3 regions of the Cobetia sp. MB87 genome follow, and region 2 is predicted to be linked to each of the others. Evidence: predicted binding sites of a transcription regulator. Region 2 holds the regulator's gene; each other region holds the start of a gene.
What was found. Region 2 encodes FNR, which switches genes on or off when oxygen is low (the NO sensors DNR and NnrR bind a similar motif). Its sites were predicted from a motif close to TTGATNTANATCAA; they were not measured.
Positions count from the first base shown of each region.

Region 1 (6,531 bases), 250 kb from region 2:
CCTGCTGCCGCTGCTGATCGTGATGGACTTTCTCAGTGCCCGTGCCTGGTGGGGCAAGCAGCTGTGGTCGGAGGTGCGCATCATCCTGCCCAGCGCCGCCATCGGCATCGCGGTGGGCGTGGTGCTGTTCGACGAGCTAGACGAGAACATGATTCGCGGCCTGCTGGGCGTCATTTCGCTGCTGTTCGCCGCCTATATGCTGTTCAAACCGACAGCCAGGAAGCCGCTGCCGCGCTGGCTGGCCGTTCCTGCCGGGGCCACCGCCGGTTTCACCAGCTTCTTCGCTCACGCCGGCGCCCCGCCCTACAACCTGTACATGATTCCGCGCCAGCACCCCAAGGAGACCTTCATCGCCACCACGGTGATCATCTTCGCGGGAATGAACCTGATGAAACTGGGCCCTTACGTGGCGCTGGGCGAGATCAACCTCACCAGCCTCTCCACCTCGCTGCTGCTGGTGCCGGTGGCCTGGGCAGGTGTCAGAAGCGGCCTGTGGCTGCAATCCCGCGTCAACGAGACGCTGTTCTTCCGTCTGATCATCCTCGCGATGGCGCTGGTGGGCGTGCAGCTGATCTACAAGGCCTGGGGCTAGGAACCGCAAGGCTCATCACACCCTGACGACCACTGCCGCCAGCCTTCGAAAACTCCCGCCACGACCCTTGAGGCCGAGCGCTGGAGCCCCCTTGAGAACGATCGAGACAACGCCATGACAAGCCGCATCAGCTACTACCACGCCCATCTCTACTACGCCGATGAGCAGGGGTTGGCCGCCGCTCGCGAGCTGGCGGACCAGGCCGAACGGCAGTTTCCGCTGCGGCTCGGTCGCTTCCATGAGAAGCAAGTGGGCCCGCACCCACTGTGGAGCTGCCAGCTGTCATTTGCCCCGGAAGACTTCGGCCGCATCATCCCGTGGCTGGCGCTCAATCGCGGCTCACTGGATATCTTCGTTCATGTCGGCACCGGCGATGACCTTTTCGATCACACCCAGGGCGTGATGTGGCTGGGCAACTCGCATACGCTGAATCTGGCAGCCTTCAACAAGGATTGACGCCCGGACGTCGCCTGACACGCTATTATCGCCTTGCCGCCTTCGCCTTACCCACTGACTCAAGGATGACCCCATGACTCGACTGCGTCGCCTATCCCCTCGTGCTGCCCTGCTGGGTGTGATGGCCTCAGGCCTGCTGCTGGCCGGCTGTGATGACAACGAGGTCGGGGATGTCTCGCTTGGCCTGTTCACCACCAAGGACATCAAGATCGAGAGCCTGATCGACCCCAAGGTGCCGGGCGTGACCTGCCACCTGAGCAACATCGAGGCGGACCTCGACTTCTCCGATCCCTCCGACATGAGCATCGCCTGCCGCCAGACCGGCCCGATCACGGCGGAGATGATCGCCGACATCGACACCTCCAAGAGTGGCGAGGAGGTCTATCGCAAGTCCAAGAGCGTGCTGCTCAAGAGCCTCAAGATCCGGCGCATTCTGGATCGCGACTCCCAGAGCCTGCTCTACATCGCCTACAGCACCAAGGAAACCAGCGGCAGCTTCAAGCATGCGCTGAGCAGCGTGCCGCTGTGGGGCAGCGACGCCTGGCAGGCACCGGCAGCGCAGTGAGCCGCCCGGGCGCCTGAATCAAGCCCCGATTGATCAAGCGCTGATTCATCAAGCACTGACTCAACAAGCCCTGACTCATCAAGCGAAAGCTTCACCATCATCCCTTGAAGTTGTGGAGTATCACTCCAAGGTCTTGATCAACGGCTAGCCAGTCGGATTTTCATTCGCATGACGCAAAGGAGTGACACACGATGTCGAGCCCGGAGCACAAGCAGAAGATCTGGAAGCTGATCAAAGATGTGAAGGTCGGCATGTTGGTGACGCAAGGCGACGGCATGCCACATGCCCGCCCGATGCATCTGGTGCAGGATGACTACGATGGCACCCTGTGGTTCTTCACCCGTGCCAGCGCAGAGAAGGTGTTTGAAGCGAAGAAGGACAGCGAGGTCTGCCTGAGCTTTTCCGATCAGGATGATGGCGTCTACGTGTCGCTGAGCGGTCATGCCAACCTGCACCGCGATCAGGGCCTGATCGACAAGTTCTGGAATCCGTTCGTGGCCGCCTGGTTCCCGGAAGGCAAGGATGACCCCGATGTCACCCTGCTGGAGATCAAGGTGCAATCCGGCGAACACTGGAAGGCCAAGGAGAGCAAGGCGTATCAACTCTATGAGATTGCGCGCGCCAACCTCGACAAGGACCACACCCCGGACATGGGCGAGAACGAGAAATTCGGCACGGTATGAACAGAAGCCCGAGCTCGTCATGGAGAGCTCTTCGAAGTGCCCGCGTGACGCTTCACGCACACGGCCATGCCAGATACGACAACGCCAGCCCGAGGGCTGGCGTTGTCGTGTCTAGAGTCCTGCCGATTCCCGAAGATCTGCCGTCGGTGGAGAAGGTTCAAGTTCAGGACAGCGAACGCCTCAGGCCTTCATGTCGAGCACGATGCGCCCCTCGATCTTGCCGTCGATCATGCGTCCGAAGATGTCGTTGATGTCCTCTAGCCTGCCGGTCTGCACGGTGGCCGCGACCTTGCCTTCCGCGGCGAAGTCCAGCGCCTCCTGCAGGTCCTGACGCGTGCCGACGATGGAGCCACGTACCGTGATGCCATTGAGCACGGTGGAGAAGATCGGCAGCGGGAAGTCACCCGGCGGCAGGCCGTTGAGCACCAGGGTGCCACCACGGCGCAGCATGTTCTGGGCCTGATCGAAGGCCTTCGGTGATACCGCCGTCACCAGCGCGCCGTGCGCGCCGCCGATCTCGCGCTTGATGACGGCTGCCGGATCTTCCTTCATGGCATTGACGGTCACGGTCGCGCCCAGACGGCGGGCCAGATCCAGCTTGGCATCATCCACATCCACCGCCGCCACGTTCAGCCCCATGGCGCGCGCATACTGCACCGCCATGTGGCCCAGGCCGCCGATGCCCGAGATCACCACCCACTGACCGGGACGGGTGTCGGTCATCTTGAGGCCCTTGTAGACCGTGACCCCGGCACACAGCACCGGCGCGATCTCCACGAAGCCCACGCTGTCCGGCAGTCGGCCGACATAGCCGGCGTCCGCCAGCGTGAACTGGGCAAAGCCGCCATTCACCGAGTAGCCGGTATTCTGCTGGCTCTCGCACAGCGTCTCCCAACCCCCCAGGCAATGCTCGCAGTGGCCGCAGGCCGAGTAGAGCCAGGGCACCCCGACCCGGTCGCCTTCCTTGACGTGGGTCACACCCTCGCCCACCGCCGCGATGGTGCCGACGCCCTCATGGCCGGGAATGAACGGCGGGTTGGGTTTCACCGGCCAGTCGCCATGCGCGGCGTGCAGGTCGGTATGACAGACCCCGGAGGCGGCGACCTCGACCAGAATCTCGCCACGCCCCGGGCGCGGCACCGTGACTTCCTCGATCACCAGCGGTGCACCGAATTCACGTACCACGGCGGCTTTCATGCTGCTATCCATGATGGACTCCTCATTCATTGTCAAAATGACGAATTCGATGTCGAAAGACGAATTCATTGTCGAAAGACGAACCTTGGAAAGGCGAGCCAGAGATCAGGCAGAGAGAACGTTACTGCCCGGGCGTGAGCGAGAGGTCGTGCTCGTGCCCCAGGGGATTGCCTCTCCATTGAAACCAGACGCAGCGCTCCCTGCCCTGCGCCAGATCAAGCAATCGGATCTGGCGCGGGCATTGAGGTCATGTGTCAAGAAGACGATGCGAGTGGTGGGTTCAGCGCCGCCAGCTCCGGCGGCACTGCCTGACAGGCCTAGAAGAAGCCGAGCGGATTGATGTCGTAGCTGACCAGCAGGTTCTTGGTCTGCTGGTAGTGCTCCAGTGCCATCTTGTGGGTCTCGCGACCGACACCGGATTTCTTGTAGCCACCGAAGGCGGCATGGGCGGGATACTGGTGGTAGCAATTGGTCCACACGCGACCGGCCTGGATGCCACGGCCCATGCGAAAGGCGACGTTCATGTCGCGGCTCCAGACACCGGCGCCGAGACCGAATTCGGTGTCATTGGCGATGGCCAGCGCCTCGGCCTCGTCACGGAAGGTGGTGACGGCGACCACCGGCCCGAAGATCTCCTCCTGGAAGACACGCATGGCGTTGTTGCCCTTGAGCAAAGTCGGCTGGATGTAATAGCCGTTGGCCAGCTCGTTCTCCAGCTGCTCGCTGCTGCCGCCGGTGAGCACCTCGGCGCCTTCCTCGCGGGCGACATCCATGTAGGACATGATCTTGTCGAACTGCTCGCGGGAAGCCTGGGCGCCGACCTGTACGTCGGTGTCCAGCGGGTTGCCGCGCTTGATGGTCTTCACGCGCTCCATCACCCGGGCCATGAAGTCGTCGTAGATGCTTTCCTGGATCAGGGCGCGTGACGGACAGGTGCACACCTCGCCCTGATTGAAGAACGCCAGCACCAGGCCTTCGGCGGCCTTGTCGATGAACTCGGGTTCGGCATTCATGATGTCGGCGAAGTAGATGTTGGGCGACTTGCCGCCCAGCTCTACCGTGGAGGGGATGATGGTTTCCGCCGCGCACTTGAGGATGTGCGATCCCACGGGAGTGGAGCCGGTGAAGGCGATCTTGGCGATGCGCTTGCTGGTCGCCAGTGCCTGACCGGCCTCGGCGCCGTAGCCATTGACGATGTTGAGCACCCCTGCCGGCAGCAGGTCATTGATCAGCTCCGCCAGCACCAGAATCGAGGCTGGGGTCTGCTCCGCCGGCTTGAGCACCACGCAGTTGCCGGCCGCCAGCGCCGGGCCCAGCTTCCAGGCCGCCATCAGGATCGGGAAATTCCACGGGATGATCTGCCCCACCACGCCCAGCGGCTCGTGGAAGTGATAGGAGACGGTATTGGCATCGATGTCCGCCGCGGTGCCTTCCTGGGAGCGCAGGCAACCGGCGAAGTAGCGAAAGTGATCCGCCGCCAGCGGGATATCGGCGTTCAGCGTCTCGCGCACCGCCTTGCCGTTGTCCCAGGTCTCCGCGACCGCCAGCATCTCGAGGTTCTGCTCGATGCGATCCGCGATCCTGAGCAGGATGTTGGAGCGCTCCTGCACCGAGGTCTTGCCCCAGGCGGGGGCTGCCTTGTGGGCGGCGTCCAGCGCGAGATCGATGTCTTCCGCACTCGAGCGCGGGATACGGCAGAACACCTCGCCCGTCACTGGGCTGACGTTGTCGAAATATTCCCCCTTGACCGGCTCGACGAAGCGACCGCCGATATAGTTGCCGTAGATGTCCTTGAACGTGACCAGCGCATCGGCGCTGCCCGGAGAGGCGTAGATCATGGCGAACTCCTGTGGGGTCGGATTCACGAGTGGCGTTCGTGATCGACGACCTGTTGTTGTCGGTGCCCTGAACAGGAGGTGGCGCTCCTGTCCATCGCCTGACCGTCAATGACTGCATCAATGACTGCTTGATCAGACGACTCTTACAGTCTTGTTCACTCACGCCGATCCCGACATGCGCCCATGGGCGGAAATCGTCTCATCCCTTGGGAGGAGAAAAGGGAGAAACCCGGCAGGCAAGAGAGATGGAAAAGGCAGACAGATGGGGACAGGAAAGACCGGCCATACCGCGAAGGCCGCAAGGCACGACACCATGCCATGACGTTATGCTCAGGATATCGCCCGCCACCGGCCAGGAGCCTCCATGCACCGTCTGCTGATCGCGGATGACCATCCGCTGTTCCGTGATGCCATCAGTCGCACCCTGAATCTGGCCGTCGCTGACGGCTCTACGCCAGAATACGAGCTGCTGCAGGCCGCCAGCCTCGCTCAGGCGCTCAGTCTCATCGAGTCACACGCCGATAGCCTCGATCTACTGCTGCTGGATCTCGACCTGCCCGACAGCCACGGACTGGAAGGACTGGCACGCCTGCGTGCGGAAGCGGACTGGCTGCCGGTGGCGATTCTCTCCGCCCACGAGGCGCGCGAGACGGTACTCGAGGCACTGGCGCTGGGCGCAGTGGGGTATCTGTCCAAGTCGAGCCCGGCAGACGTCCTGCGCGAGGCCCTCGCGCGCATGCTGGCCGGGGAGGTCTATGTGCCTGCCCAGCTGATGCGCGCTGCGCCACGTGCAGCGCCGCTCTCGGCATCCTCTGCATCAGCATCATCGGTACCAGTGCCACCGCCAGCGCCAGCGCCTCAACTGGCGCCGAGCCTCAGCGAGGCGGAATTCGCGCGGCGCTGGCAGACCCTCACCACCAAGCAGCGCGGCGTGCTGGAGCGCATGGTGCTGGGCGAGTCCAACAAGATGATCGCCTGGCAGCTGGGCGTGGCGGAGACCACCGTCAAGTCACATGTCTCCGCCATCCTGCACAAGCTGGGGGTCGCCAGCCGGGTGCAGGCGATCCTGCTGGCCAGCCACGCCCTGCCTGCCATGTCGGGCCCGAGTGAGACCTCCGCCACCCCACGACGCGAAACGCCCCGATCCAGCGCTCATGAATGAGGCGCGAACCGGGGCGTCGTCCATCAAGTGTCACAACA
Region 1 covers NZ_VFBC01000008.1:372,005-378,535, reverse strand. Annotated here, with positions in the region: gene CDPAHKCJ_RS11065 (sulfite exporter TauE/SafE family protein) at 1-592, shown strand, start outside; gene CDPAHKCJ_RS11060 (DOPA 4,5-dioxygenase family protein) at 707-1,048, shown strand; gene CDPAHKCJ_RS11055 (CreA family protein) at 1,122-1,613, shown strand; gene CDPAHKCJ_RS11050 (pyridoxamine 5'-phosphate oxidase family protein) at 1,805-2,296, shown strand; gene adhP (alcohol dehydrogenase AdhP) at 2,477-3,505, opposite strand; gene CDPAHKCJ_RS11040 (aldehyde dehydrogenase family protein) at 3,811-5,331, opposite strand; gene CDPAHKCJ_RS11035 (response regulator transcription factor) at 5,696-6,493, shown strand.
Region 1: adhP (alcohol dehydrogenase AdhP) is a predicted target of FNR. The motif match lies at 3,699-3,712, and genes of this name have one in related genera.

Region 2 (6,531 bases):
GCCTGATGCTGGTGTTGATGCAGCATGTGCTGATCTCGCTCAGCGTGCCGATCGGCCTGCTGGAATCGGTTCCGCTCTTCACGGGCAGCCTCGAGGCACTAATCCAGCGCTGGCAGGCCGGGCCACTCCCCGGTGGCATGTTCGCATTCGGCCTCATTGCCTTGCTCCATCACATGGTGACGAGCCGCTCGCGGCTGCCGCTCTACTCGCACCGGCTGGCCACCACCAGCTTCTGGATGCTGGTGCTGCTGGTGACATGGGGAGGTGCTCCGCTGCTGTTCGCGAGCCCCCTGCCGGCCTGGAGCCAGACGCTGGGCATGGCGATGGGCCTACTGCTGCTGGCGCCGGGGCTGGCACTCAGCCTCAATGGCCTGATGACACTCAAGGAGGATTGGCACTCACTGCGCCGGGATCCACTGATCGGCCTGCTGGCGGTAGCTCTGGTCAGCTTCGCCCTTGCGGTACTTGAATACAGCCTGCTGTCACTGCCGACACTCAATGCCCTGACCTTCAGTGCCGCCAACAGTCTGTCGCCGGCAGCAAGCCTGGGGGTGATCGCGACAGTCGCCATCGTGATGGCCTACCACCTGCTGCCCCCGATGCGCTCCCTTGCGCTGCTCAGGACTCACGCCCTGCTGGCCATCATCGGCACCCTGCTGTGCGTTGCCGCCAGCTGGGCCACCACGCTGCTTCAAGGCAGCATGTGGCATGTGCTGGCAGATGACGGCAGGCCGCTATACACCTTGAGCGAGGTACTGGAAGCGGCCCGCATGCCGATGATGATCTCGCTGGGTGGGCTCGCCTGCTGGGCGCTCGGCATGCTACTGATGCTTCTCAACGTGACGCGCACCCTGGCTGATCACAAGAGCGAACGGCAAGCCGCTCATGAGCGCCGGCTCCCCAATTCCGGCTCGCGGAAGGCATCATCAGAACCTGCCACGCCCTCTGCGCCCCCCTCTACCACGCCCCCTGCCACATCCTCGGGAGGGCACTACGCATGAGACATGTCCTGCTCGAACGTCACGCCGGCCTGATGACGGCACTATGTCTGCTCACCATGAGCCTCGGCGCCCTCGCCCAGCTGGTACCGCTCGGGGCTCACCCCAGTCTCGCCAGCGCGCCTGAAGATCTCAGACCGCTGAGCGCCCTGGCGCTGGAGGGTCAGCGCATCTACCAACGCGAGGGCTGTCAGCAGTGCCATACACGCATGGTGCGCGATCTGACTGGCGATACGGCGCGCCACGGCGATGCGACGACCGCCCGGGAGCGCTACTACGGCCGCCCTTCGCTGTGGGGCGCCGAGCGCCGGGGGACGGATCTTAGCCAGCTGCCTGCGCAGCATGACGATGCCTGGCAGCGCCTGCACCTGCATGACCCGCGCAGTCAGGTGCCGGGCTCAGCGATGCCCGCCTACCCGTGGCTGTTCGAACGGGTGTTGAGCGGCGAAGGCATCGCGGCTCGCATGCGAGCCCTGCAAGGCCTGGGCGTGCCCTACGCGGAAGACGAGATTCTCGCCGCCCCCAATGACGTGCGTGGCACTGCCGAGATCACGGCGCTGCTCGCCTATCTGCAGCAGGCCGCCCCCGCGAACGGCATCGCCAGCCGTAGCCCATGACAGGACACCGCTCAGGAGACACGACATGAATCTACTGGAGGCAACTGGACTACCCCTGTTCTGGAATCTCTGGGTGCTGGCCCTCACGCTGGGCAGCCTGGTGCTGTTCGCCATGCTGGCACTGGGCAGCCTTTCGCGCGCAGCCAGCGGTGACAACGACGAGCGCGAAGGCGATGGCCCCATGCAAGAACATCGCATCAATGGTGTACGTCAGCCTGCCACACCAGCGCCACGCGCCTGGGGCATGCTGGCACTGGCGACGCTGGCCGCCGCGCTGATACTGCTACTCGGCGCTGCTGGCTAAGCACTGTTGGCCCAGTATTGCTGACTCACGCCTCCGGCTGAGGCAGGACGTCGCGGTATGGCCATGCTGGGCCAACCAGGCCTAAAGTTCACACACCTTGCAACGCCCACGGGTTGGGCAGGATAATGAATTAATAAAATCTAATATTATGGTGCCACGAAATTGCACTGCGCCAGCCGATGAGCGTTCAGACTCTGGCCGCTCGAGTCACTTCGGCTGAGCAGGGTAGCGGCGGGCGACAAGGCCCCGCCCCACCATTCGTCGTGCCCGATAGACCCCTCCCGCTGCCCTGCCCCAGGAGTAGCGGTGACATTCCTCAGGAGAGTCACCATGACGGCCAATGCACAGGCATCACACCGCTTGCGCGCCCATGAAGCACGCTGCCAGACCTGTTCGCTGAGTTCACTGTGCCTGCCACTGGCACTGAACATGGAAGATATCGACCAGTTTGACGCCATCATCCGCCGTCGCGCGCCACTCAGAAAAGGGGAAGTGCTCTTCACCCAGGGCGATGCCTTCGATTGCGTCTTCACGGTGCGCTCCGGAAGCCTCAAGCAGATCACCAATGAAAACAGCGGCATGGAGCAGCTGACCGGCTTCTACCTGCCCAGCGAGCTGGCAGGGCTCGATGCCATCGACAGCAATTGCTATCCCGGCACCGCCGTGGCGCTGGAGACCACCACCGTCTGCGAGATTCCCTTCGACCGCCTCAATGCACTCTCGGAGCAGATGCCGGAGCTGAGAACCCAACTGTTCAAGAGCCTGAGCAAGGAGCTGCACGAAGATCGCCGCATGATGATGCTGCTGTCGCGCAAGACAGCCGATGAGCGACTGGCGAGCTTCCTGGTCAACCTGTCACAGCGCTTCCGTCGCCGTGGCTATTCGCCGTACAGCTTCCGCCTCTCGATGGCACGTGCCGATATCGGCAACTATCTGGGGCTGGCCGTCGAAACCATCAGCCGCATCCTGACTCGCTTCCAGGCCCAGGGGCTGGTCGACATTCGTGCCCGCGAGGTGCATATCCTGCATCTGGATGGCCTGATCGAACTGGCCGAAGGCGAGTGTCAGGGCGGTCGCTGATGACGCCTGCTGGCAGCACACCACGCAGCGCGGCGCGGCGCTGATCGACTGCCAGTGCGCCATTTAGGCGCTACGCAAGGATAGAAGCCCGCCGCGCAATGTGCGTGGCGGGCTTCCAACTGACAGGCCAGCCGTCAGTCGTCGTGTCAGTCATGACAACCCTGACAGTCCTGACAGTCCTGACAGTCCTGACAGTCCTGACAGTCCTGACAGTCCTGACAGTCCTGACAGTCCTGACAGTCCTGACAGTTCTGACAGTTCTGACAACAGGGTTTGTCTCGGCCGCTCAAGCTTCGCTGGTGATCAGCGGTTCTCGAGGCGGTTATAGTCCAGCAGGCCCGCTTCGACAGGGCGATCAGCATAGTTGGTGCGCAGTACGCTGTCGGAGAACTCCCAGAAGCGCGGATCAGTCCGGCGCACCCCGATATCGGCCTGCAGGGCGCGATAGTCCTCTTCGTTCTCGAGTGACGCCACCCGCTCTGCCAGCCCCGTCAGGGTCTCAGGCGTCAGGCGCCAGAAGGCATTCGGGTAATCGCCCGCCACCCCCCGCAAGACATCGAGAGTGTCCTCTTCAGGACGGCGATTTTCCTCCTCATCGAACAGACTGGTGATGTTGGCGTGGGCGGAATTGCGCAGCACGCTGTAAAGGCGTGGCGAGTCATCACTACCATCCTCCAGCGCGACGATCGTCACCTCCGGCATCAGGCTGGCCGAGACTCCCCGCACCGCAGCGAGGGCCTGCAGCTCATGTCGCACATGATCATTCTCGACATTGCTCAGACTGCGCTCATGACCGAGTTCCGGCGCGAGACGCTCTTGCATGCGCCGCATCAGGCCAAGGCGAGCCTGGTCCGGCGATGACAGCTCCTGCGGCGTCCAGACGATGCCACTTGGTGCATCGAACTGCGGCGGCTTCTTGAACAGCAGCCCCCCAAGACCCGGGCTCACGTCGCGATACCAGCTGTCATGCACCGCCTTGCGCTCGCCTGCTGGCAACAGCACCAGCAGGTTGTTCTCGCCCTCCATGCGCAGGAAGTCCATGTATAGACGAGTGACCAGCTGATGCCCGAGATTGCCGTAGACATCGAAGCCGGCGACCAGCAGGTAGTGGATACGCTCCAGCATCGGGTAATCGATGATCCAGCCCGTCTTGGGCACGCCGCCGACCAGTCCCTTCATCACCGCGGCATTGTCGAAGTGACGATAGATGGTCAGCGCCGCGTTGGGGTTGCGCCCCTGGCCGGGGCCGTCGGCCCAGCCGCTACCGTCCCACATCACGCGCGTATCCAGGCGCAGGTCACCATCGAGATAGGCCTGTGACATCAGCCGCTGCTTGGCCTTGAGATAGGCGGTCTGCTTGCTCTCGAACTTGACCCAGGAGCTGATCGGCAACGCATTGCTGCTCTGCTCGGCGGGCAGGCTGAGATTCTCCCCTTCCTCGGCCAGGGTGCGCTCCACTTCCGGGTGACTGAACATCTTCGGGTCAGTGAAGCCGACCCAGAAGTGATCATTGATCACATCCACCGCGACCTGCCCGCGACAGACCGGCCCCTTGATGAAGCCCATGATGGTGTTCTGCGACTCATCGAGCATGAAGCGATAGCGTGACTCGGCGGGAATGGCCTCGAAGGTCAGAAAAGGATTCGAGGCCGTCTTGAGGTCGTAATCCGGCAGGTCATCCACCGGGTAATCCGGCGTCAGAAACAGCGCCCGCCAGCGCTTGAAGCGAGCATCGTTGAGCGCATAGGGCAGATGATTCTTGGCCAGGATCGTCGCGCGCTCCTGCCACAGACGGTAATAGACCCGCGGGCGCCCGGCGTCATCGTGGGGCATGCTCGCGCGCTCATCGGCGGTGTAGGAGGCGTAGGGGGCATCGTAGGGGCGACGCGTGGAGATGCGCTTGATCGGCTCGCCCGGCGGGGTACTGGAACGCACCAGCTTGAAGAAGATGGGCCGTCCATCCGCGCCCTTGATGCCCGGGAAATACACGTGGCTCAGGAAGAGGTGCTCGTAGATATAGCGATTCATCAGGCGTTGCTTGAGGCTGTCGCCATTGAAGAAGCGCTCGGCCTGCTCGATGTGCGGAATCAGTGCCTGGGGCAGCGGCGCCGGGCCCGTCATCTCGCCACCCTTGGCCAGCCAGTTCACCAGCGTGCGATGCTCGTCATCGCTGACCTGTGGCAAGGCGTAGGGCATGCCCCAGCCAGGATGGTCTTCGGCAAACTTGTCGTAGCCCTCGACAGGGGCACACACCTGACTGCGATTGAGCGACAAGTCGAAGCGGTCTTCCGGCAGCAGGCCGTCTTCCGTCACCGGCAGCGGTGCCTTGCGCTTCTGACTGAGCGCACGGAACAGCACACTGCCCTCCAGATTGGCGGCCGGAGAGTCGAAGCGCTCATTGAGCACCGGAGAGAAGTCCATGCTGCGCCACTGCTCGGTGGTGTCCGCATCCTCGAACATGCGCGTCAGATTGGCCGCCAGCAAGCGCGTGCCATCGTAGACCGGCGCCGGATTCATGCCGCGATCGATCCCGGCGGCCGATGACATCTTGAGCTGACAGGGAGCGTCGTAGCAGCCATGGCAGACCACACAGCGCGTCTCGATCACCGGCTTGACCTCATCCTCCCACTGGCGCCCGGCAATACTGTCGTGTGAGACCACCCGCTCACGCGGTGACGCGGGACCGAAGCGCTCATCGAGCTGATGAATCGCGACGGCACTGCAGCCCCCCAACAGTAGAACGAGCGCAATGCTCCAGCGCCAGCGCGGTATGCGCCACAGGCGTCGAAGTAGGTCCGGCATGGGGAACTCCAGCAAGAGGATGGGGTATCGGCAATCCGACAGATGATGGCGAAAGCGTACCATAAGCAGGCTCACGAACTCGCCAGGACTGCCTTTCCAAGCATAGTGAACAATGATGTCAGATTTTTTCTGGCGCCTCCGCATCCAACCTTGTTTTGACGGCGTATGACTTCATGACCCGCCTGAACGAGCTGTCTGACGCTAGCGGGTACCACGATGTTCCTGATCCATAATTCAAAAAATACGGGCCCTGCCCGATAGGAAGCCATCATGACCATGAAGAAGACCGTTACAGCCGCTACCTTCGCTGCCGCTGCCGCCGCGCTGTTCTCCACTGCCGCTCTGACCTCGCTGCCGGTGCACGCCGGTGACAATGCCGTGAAGTGCTCCGGCATCAACTCCTGCAAGGGCACCTCCGAATGCGCGACTGCCAACAGCGCCTGCAAGGGCCACAACGCCTGCAAGGGCCAGGGCTGGTCGTACACTGCCAGCGCTGAATCCTGTGTCGGCGAAGGTGGTACTGTCGTCGAGGGCTGATCCTCAGGCACCTCTGGCGAATTACCGACGGGAGGACGGCGCACCGTCCTCCCGTTCCTGATTCTGGTACTGGTTCTGGCTCTGTTTCTGTCCGGAAACATTTGCGGATGTCTTTCAGCGCTCCTGACTCGCCATCTGACTCGCCCTTTGCCGCACCCTCTGCCTTCGCTCAGAAGAGGACTCACGCATGACG
Region 2 covers NZ_VFBC01000008.1:126,311-132,841, reverse strand. Annotated here, with positions in the region: gene CDPAHKCJ_RS10065 (cbb3-type cytochrome c oxidase subunit I) at 1-1,001, shown strand, start outside; gene CDPAHKCJ_RS10060 (cbb3-type cytochrome c oxidase subunit II) at 998-1,615, shown strand; gene CDPAHKCJ_RS10055 (hypothetical protein) at 1,641-1,919, shown strand; gene fnr (fumarate/nitrate reduction transcriptional regulator Fnr) at 2,250-2,999, shown strand; gene CDPAHKCJ_RS10045 (fatty acid cis/trans isomerase) at 3,303-5,801, opposite strand; gene CDPAHKCJ_RS10040 (hypothetical protein) at 6,072-6,338, shown strand; gene CDPAHKCJ_RS10035 (DUF692 domain-containing protein) at 6,526-6,531, shown strand, end outside.

Region 3 (6,531 bases), on a different contig from region 2:
CGATGATTGGCATGCGCCTTGATCAGGCCTGCGCCGAGATCTTCTCCGACTATTCCCGCGAGCGTCTCAAGCACTGGATCAAGACCGGTGCGCTGACCCTCGACGGTGCCGCCGTCAAACCCCGCGAGAAGGTCTATGGCGGTGAACGTCTGGCCCTGACCGCCGAGCTGGAAGAAGAAGTCAGCCACGAGCCGGAAGATATCGAGCTCGAGATCGTCTATGAAGATGACGACGTGCTGGTCATCAACAAGGAGCACGGCATGGTCGTGCACCCGGGCGCGGGTAACCATGATGGCACGCTGCTCAACGCCATCCTGCATCATTGCCCGGGCAATTCCATGATGCCGCGTGCCGGTATCGTGCATCGTCTCGACAAGGACACCAGCGGACTGATGGTGGTGGCCAAGTCATTGACCGCCCAGGCGGACCTGGTCGAGCAGCTGCAGGCCCGTACCGTGTCACGCGAGTACGATGCCGTCGTCACGGGCGTGCTGACCTCCGGTGCCACCGTGGATGCGCCCATCGGGCGTCACCCCAAGGACCGCAAGCGTCAGGCCGTCACCCACAGCGGCAAGCCGGCGATCACGCATTTCCGCGTGGTCGAGCGTTTCCGGGGGCACACCCATATCCGCTGCAAGCTGGAAACCGGGCGTACCCACCAGATTCGCGTGCACATGGCACACCAGCGCTATCCGCTGGTCGGAGACCCGGTCTACGGCGGGCGTCTGAAGCTGCCGCCGGGGGCCAGTGACCCGCTCAAGGAGCTGCTGCGTCAGTTCCCGCGTCAGGCACTGCATGCCCGCCGTCTCGCCTTCATCCACCCGATCACGGGCAAGGAAGTCGAATTCCGCGCCGAGATGCCGGGCGACATGCTGGTGTTGATCGACTATCTCAAGGAAGACATCGCTCGCTGAGGCGGCAGGCTCGCGCGACACGCCGCACAAGGAGAGGTTATGCACGACGAGAGTCTACGCCCGACCCTGATACTGCCGGACTGGCCCGCGCCGAGCCCGGTGCAGGCCTTCGTGACCACGCGTGAGAGCGGCCCCAGTCAGGGGCCGTATGCCGGCTTCAATCCGGCGCTGCATGTCGGCGATGACCCGGCGATGGTGGCGCAGGTGCGCGAGCTGCTCGCCGCGGAAGTCGATGACGGCCGTCCGCTGGCGTGGCTGGACCAGGTGCACGGCACTCAGGTGGTAGATGCCTTCGATGTCTGCCACGCCGAGGGCCGGCCGGATACTCCGCCACGGGCGGATGCCTGCATCAGTACCGGCACCGGGCAGGCCTGTGTGGTGATGACGGCGGACTGCCTGCCGGTGCTGTTCTGTGATCGGCAGGGCACGCGTGTCGGCGTGGCGCATGCGGGTTGGCGCGGGCTGGTCGAAGGCGTGCTGGAAGCCACCATCGAGCGTCTTGGTGATGACCCCGGCGAGCTGATGGCCTGGCTGGGCCCGGCGATCTCCAATGCCCAGTTCGAGGTAGGCCCCGAGGTGCGTGATGCCTTCATCGCGGATCTGCCCGAGGCCGATGATGCCTTCGAGGCCAGCCCCTACCGGCTCGGTCACTACATGGGGGATCTCTACAAGCTGGCACGCCTGCGTCTCGAGCGTGCCGGAGTCGGTCATGTCAGTGGCGGCCACTTCTGTACCGCCTCGGAATCCCGCTTCTATTCACACCGGCGTGACGATGGCGTGACCGGACGCCTCGCCACGGTGATCTGGCTGCGCTGAGGCGCTGATCAGGAATCTCTGATCAGGAATTGGGTCAGCGCATTCCGCAAGCTCGACATGCAGTACCCACAAACGCCCCGTTGACCTGATGTCTCAGGTTGGCGGGGCGTTTCTGCATGTGGCAAAGATGATGGCCGGCGGGTCGTCATCGTGGCGGCGGGAATCTGACCTGGATCAGGCAAATGTCACACCATGCTGCAGCGCGGCGAATCCTGCCTTGAAAGCCGTGCGCCAGCCCCCATCTTGAGAGTCAGATACGAAATGTTACAGGCGAAGCTCCTGAGAAAAGGAGTACCGCCATGACTCTCAGGAGAAGGCACCATGCGCATCGACAAACTCACCAGCAAGCTGCAGAACGCTCTGGCGGATGCCCAGTCGCTCGCCGTCGGGCGAGGCCACAATGAAATTCACCCGCAGCATCTGCTACTGGCACTGCTGGAAGACCGCGATGGCGGTCTCAAGGCACTGGTCAACAAGGCGGGCGGCGATGCCACCAGCCTGATGAGTGGCCTCAAGCGTCAGCTGGATGATCTGCCGACCGTGTCCCAGTTCGATGGCAATGTCGCGCCCTCGCAGGCCCTCGGCAAGCTTCTGAATCTGGCCGATCGTGAAGCGCAGAAGCGCGGCGATCAATACATCGCCTCTGAGCTCGCGCTGCTGGCCGCGCTGGAGCTGGGTGGTGATCTGGGCAAGCTGTTCACCTCATCGGGCATCAAGAAGCCCGCACTGACCTCCGCCATTGATGCACTGCGTGGTGGCGAAGCCGTGGGCGACGCCGATGCCGAGAACAATCGTGAAGCGCTCAACAAATACACGCTGGATCTCACCGAGCGCGCGCGGGATGGCAAGCTCGACCCGGTGATCGGGCGTGACGAGGAAATTCGCCGCACGATCCAGGTCCTTCAGCGTCGCACCAAGAACAACCCGGTGCTGATCGGTGAGCCCGGCGTGGGCAAGACCGCCATCGTCGAGGGGCTGGCCAGCCGTATCGTCAATGGCGAGGTGCCGGAAGGCCTCAAGAACAAGCGCGTGCTGTCTCTCGACATGGGCTCGCTGCTGGCAGGGGCCAAGTTCCGCGGCGAATTCGAGGAGCGTCTCAAGTCCGTCCTCAAGGAGCTGGCGCAGGAAGAAGGCCAGGTCATCCTGTTCATCGACGAGCTGCACACCATGGTCGGCGCGGGCAAGGCCGAAGGCGCGATGGATGCCGGCAACATGCTCAAGCCGGCACTGGCGCGTGGCGAGCTGCACTGTGTCGGTGCCACAACCCTTGATGAGTATCGTCAGTACATCGAGAAGGACGCCGCGCTGGAGCGCCGCTTCCAGAAGGTGCAGGTCGACCAGCCCAGCGAGGAAGACACCATCGCCATCCTGCGTGGCCTGAAGGAGCGCTACGAGGTGCACCACGGTGTCGACATCACCGACAGTGCCATCATCGCCGCCGCACGGCTGTCCTCGCGTTACATCACGGACCGCCAGCTGCCGGACAAGGCGATCGACCTGATCGATGAGGCCGCGTCACGCATCCGCATGGAGCTGGATTCCAAGCCGGAGGAGATGGACCGTCTCGACCGCCGCCTGATCCAGCTCAAGATGGAGCGTGAGGCGCTCAAGAAGGAGACCGATGAGGCGGCGCTCAAGCGTCTCGGCGCGCTTGAGGACCAGATCTCGGAGCTGGAGCGGGAATACGCCGACCTCGATGAAGTCTGGAAGGCCGAAAAGTCCAGCATCCAGGGCGCGGCCCAGTTCAAGGCCGAGCTGGAACAGGCACGTATCGATCTGGAGCAGGCGCGGCGTGCCGGCGACCTCAGCCGCATGTCGGAACTGCAGTACGGCGTGATTCCGGGGCTCGAGAAGCAGATCAGCGAAGCCGGCGAAGGCGAGGCGGATACCTCCGCCCACGTGCTGCTGCGCTCCAATGTCACCGAGGAGGAGATTGCCGAGGTCGTCTCGCGCTGGACCGGTATTCCGGTCGCCAAGATGCTCGAGGGCGAGCGTGACAAGCTGCTGCGCATGGAAGAGGCGCTGCACGAGAAGGTGATCGGCCAGGACGAGGCGGTGATCGCGGTATCCAATGCGGTGCGGCGCTCACGCGCGGGGCTGTCGGACCCGAACCGTCCCAACGGCTCCTTCCTGTTCCTCGGCCCGACCGGGGTCGGCAAGACGGAGCTCTGCAAGTCGCTGGCCAACTTCCTGTTCGATACCGAAGAGGCGATGGTGCGCATCGACATGTCCGAGTTCATGGAGAAGCACTCCGTGGCTCGCCTGATCGGCGCGCCTCCCGGCTATGTCGGCTATGAAGAGGGCGGCTATCTGACTGAGGCCGTGCGCCGCAAGCCGTACTCCGTGCTGCTGCTCGACGAGGTCGAGAAGGCGCATCCGGATGTCTTCAACATCCTGCTGCAGGTGCTGGAAGATGGCCGTCTGACCGATGGCCAGGGGCGCACCGTCGACTTCCGCAATACCGTGATCGTGATGACCTCCAACCTGGGGTCGGAAATGATCCAGCGCATGAGTGGCCTCAATGGCGAGCTCGCGGACGAGGAAGACACGCAAGAGAGTGTCGATCGCAAGGCGGCCTTCCAGTACGACGACATGAAGACGGCAGTCATGGAAGTCGTCGGCAATCACTTCCGCCCGGAGCTGATCAACCGCATCGATGAAGTGGTCGTGTTCCACGCCTTGGGACAGGCGCAGATCGCCTCCATCGCCGGCATTCAGCTCGAGCGGCTCAAGGCGCGTCTGGCCGATCGCGATCTCGGCTTCGAGATCACCGATGCCGCGATGGCGCTGCTGGCCAAGGCAGGCTTCGATCCGGTCTACGGTGCGCGTCCGCTCAAGCGCGCCATCCAGAGCCGTATCGAGAACCCGCTGGCCCAGGCGCTGCTGGGCGGTGAATTCGTGCCCGGTGACGTGATCCAGGTCGGCGAAGAGGGCGGAGAACTGACCTTCACGCGCTGAATCGCGCACCCGTGAGTGACGCCCCACCGTGACGGAAGTCTGTCTTCCGCTTGCGGTGGGGCGTTTTCGTGTCTGCCGTCCGGGCGCAAAATGACAACCCGGGGTGAGGCAGGCTGAAATTCACGAAGCAGAAAATTGCGAATTTATTGCCATTGGTGAGGTTTCACGCACGCTTATGGCCTGATTCATTGTTATCGGTGTGGCATTTGGCGCAGGCGGCGCACACTGGCGTAAGGTTGAGTTGACAGCCCCTTGCGGCTGTTGGACTCTTGACCATTCCTGATTGCGGGCGCGGCCATTCGGGCGACCCTCGAAGCGCCGCGTGAAGGACAGACGCTGAGTCGCTGTCCGCCTGTCAAAGGATACGCCGGTCCGGGTGCGCCAACCGTACCGACCGGCCATCAGCCCCGACCGCATCCAACCGATGCGACAAGAGTGCAGGCCCTAACCGGGCCGCAGACGCCAGGGTTTGGCATCAGGTGCCGCAATTTCTGCGGTAGCGACATTCAGGTCGCACTCGATCCGGCTTGCGCATTGCCGCCGGACGCACTCGAGACCTCCAGGGGAGAATAACCAAGTGGAATTGCTTTCCGGCGCTGACATGATCGCCCGCGCCCTGCACGACGAGGGCGTGGAATATATATACGGCTATCCCGGTGGAGCGGCGCTGCACATCTATGACGCCCTGTTCCGTCAGGACAAGGTCCAGCACATTCTGGTCCGCCACGAACAGGCTGCTACCCACGCCGCCGATGGCTACGCACGCGCTTCCGGCAAGCCCGGAGTCGTGCTGGTCACCTCAGGCCCCGGCGCGACCAATGCCGTGACCGGTATCGCCACGGCCTACATGGACTCGATTCCCATGGTCGTGCTGTGTGGCCAGGTCGCCAGTCACCTGATCGGTGAAGACGCCTTCCAGGAAACCGACATCGTCGGTGTGACTCGCCCGATCGTGAAGCACAGCTTCTCGATCAAGCACCCGAGCGAGATTCCGGAAGTCATCAAGAAGGCCTTCTATCTGGCCTCCAGCGGACGCCCGGGGCCGGTCGTCATCGACATCCCGAAGGACATGACCGCCCCGACCGAGCGTTACGAGTACAGCTACCCCAAGAAGGTACGCATGCGCTCCTACAGCCCGGTCACCCGTGGCCACAGCGGCCAGATCAAGAAGGCCGTCGAGCTGATGCTCAAGGCACGTCGCCCGCTGTTCTTCACCGGCGGTGGAGTGGTGTCCGGGCGTGCTAGCGAAGCGCTGACTGACCTAGTGCGCCGCCTCAACTTCCCGATCACCACCTCGCTGATGGGCATCGGTGCCTACCCGCAGGGCGATCGGCAGTGTCTGGGCTGGCCCGGCATGCACGGCTCCTACGAGTCGAACAATGCCATGCACCACACCGATCTGATCATCTGCATCGGTGCGCGCTTCGATGACCGCGTGACCAACAACACCTCGAAGTTCTGCCCGACGGCCAAGATCATCCACGTCGACATCGACCCGAGCTCGGTCTCCAAGACCGTGCGCGCCGATGTGCCGATCGTCGGTCCGGCCGATGCCGTGATCAACGAGATGATCAGCCTCGTGCAGGGGCGTGAGCTGGCCAACCCTGATGCACTGGAGGCCTGGTGGACCCAGATCGATGGCTGGCGTGCCGAGCGTGAAGGCAAGCTGTATGAACCGTCCGCCCCGGGCGAGCCACTCAAGCCGCAGCAGGTGGTGGAAGCCGTACACCGTGCGACCCGTGGCGAAGCCTTCGTTGCCACCGATGTCGGTCAGCACCAGATGTTCGCCGCCCAGTACTACAAGTTCCAGCGCCCCAACCGCTGGATCACCTCCGGTGGTCTG
Region 3 covers NZ_VFBC01000011.1:100,139-106,669, forward strand. Annotated here, with positions in the region: gene rluD (23S rRNA pseudouridine(1911/1915/1917) synthase RluD) at 1-914, shown strand, start outside; gene pgeF (peptidoglycan editing factor PgeF) at 954-1,730, shown strand; gene clpB (ATP-dependent chaperone ClpB) at 2,052-4,688, shown strand; gene CDPAHKCJ_RS12725 (acetolactate synthase 3 large subunit) at 5,266-6,531, shown strand, end outside.
Region 3: clpB (ATP-dependent chaperone ClpB) is a predicted target of FNR. The motif match lies at 1,895-1,908, and genes of this name have one in related genera.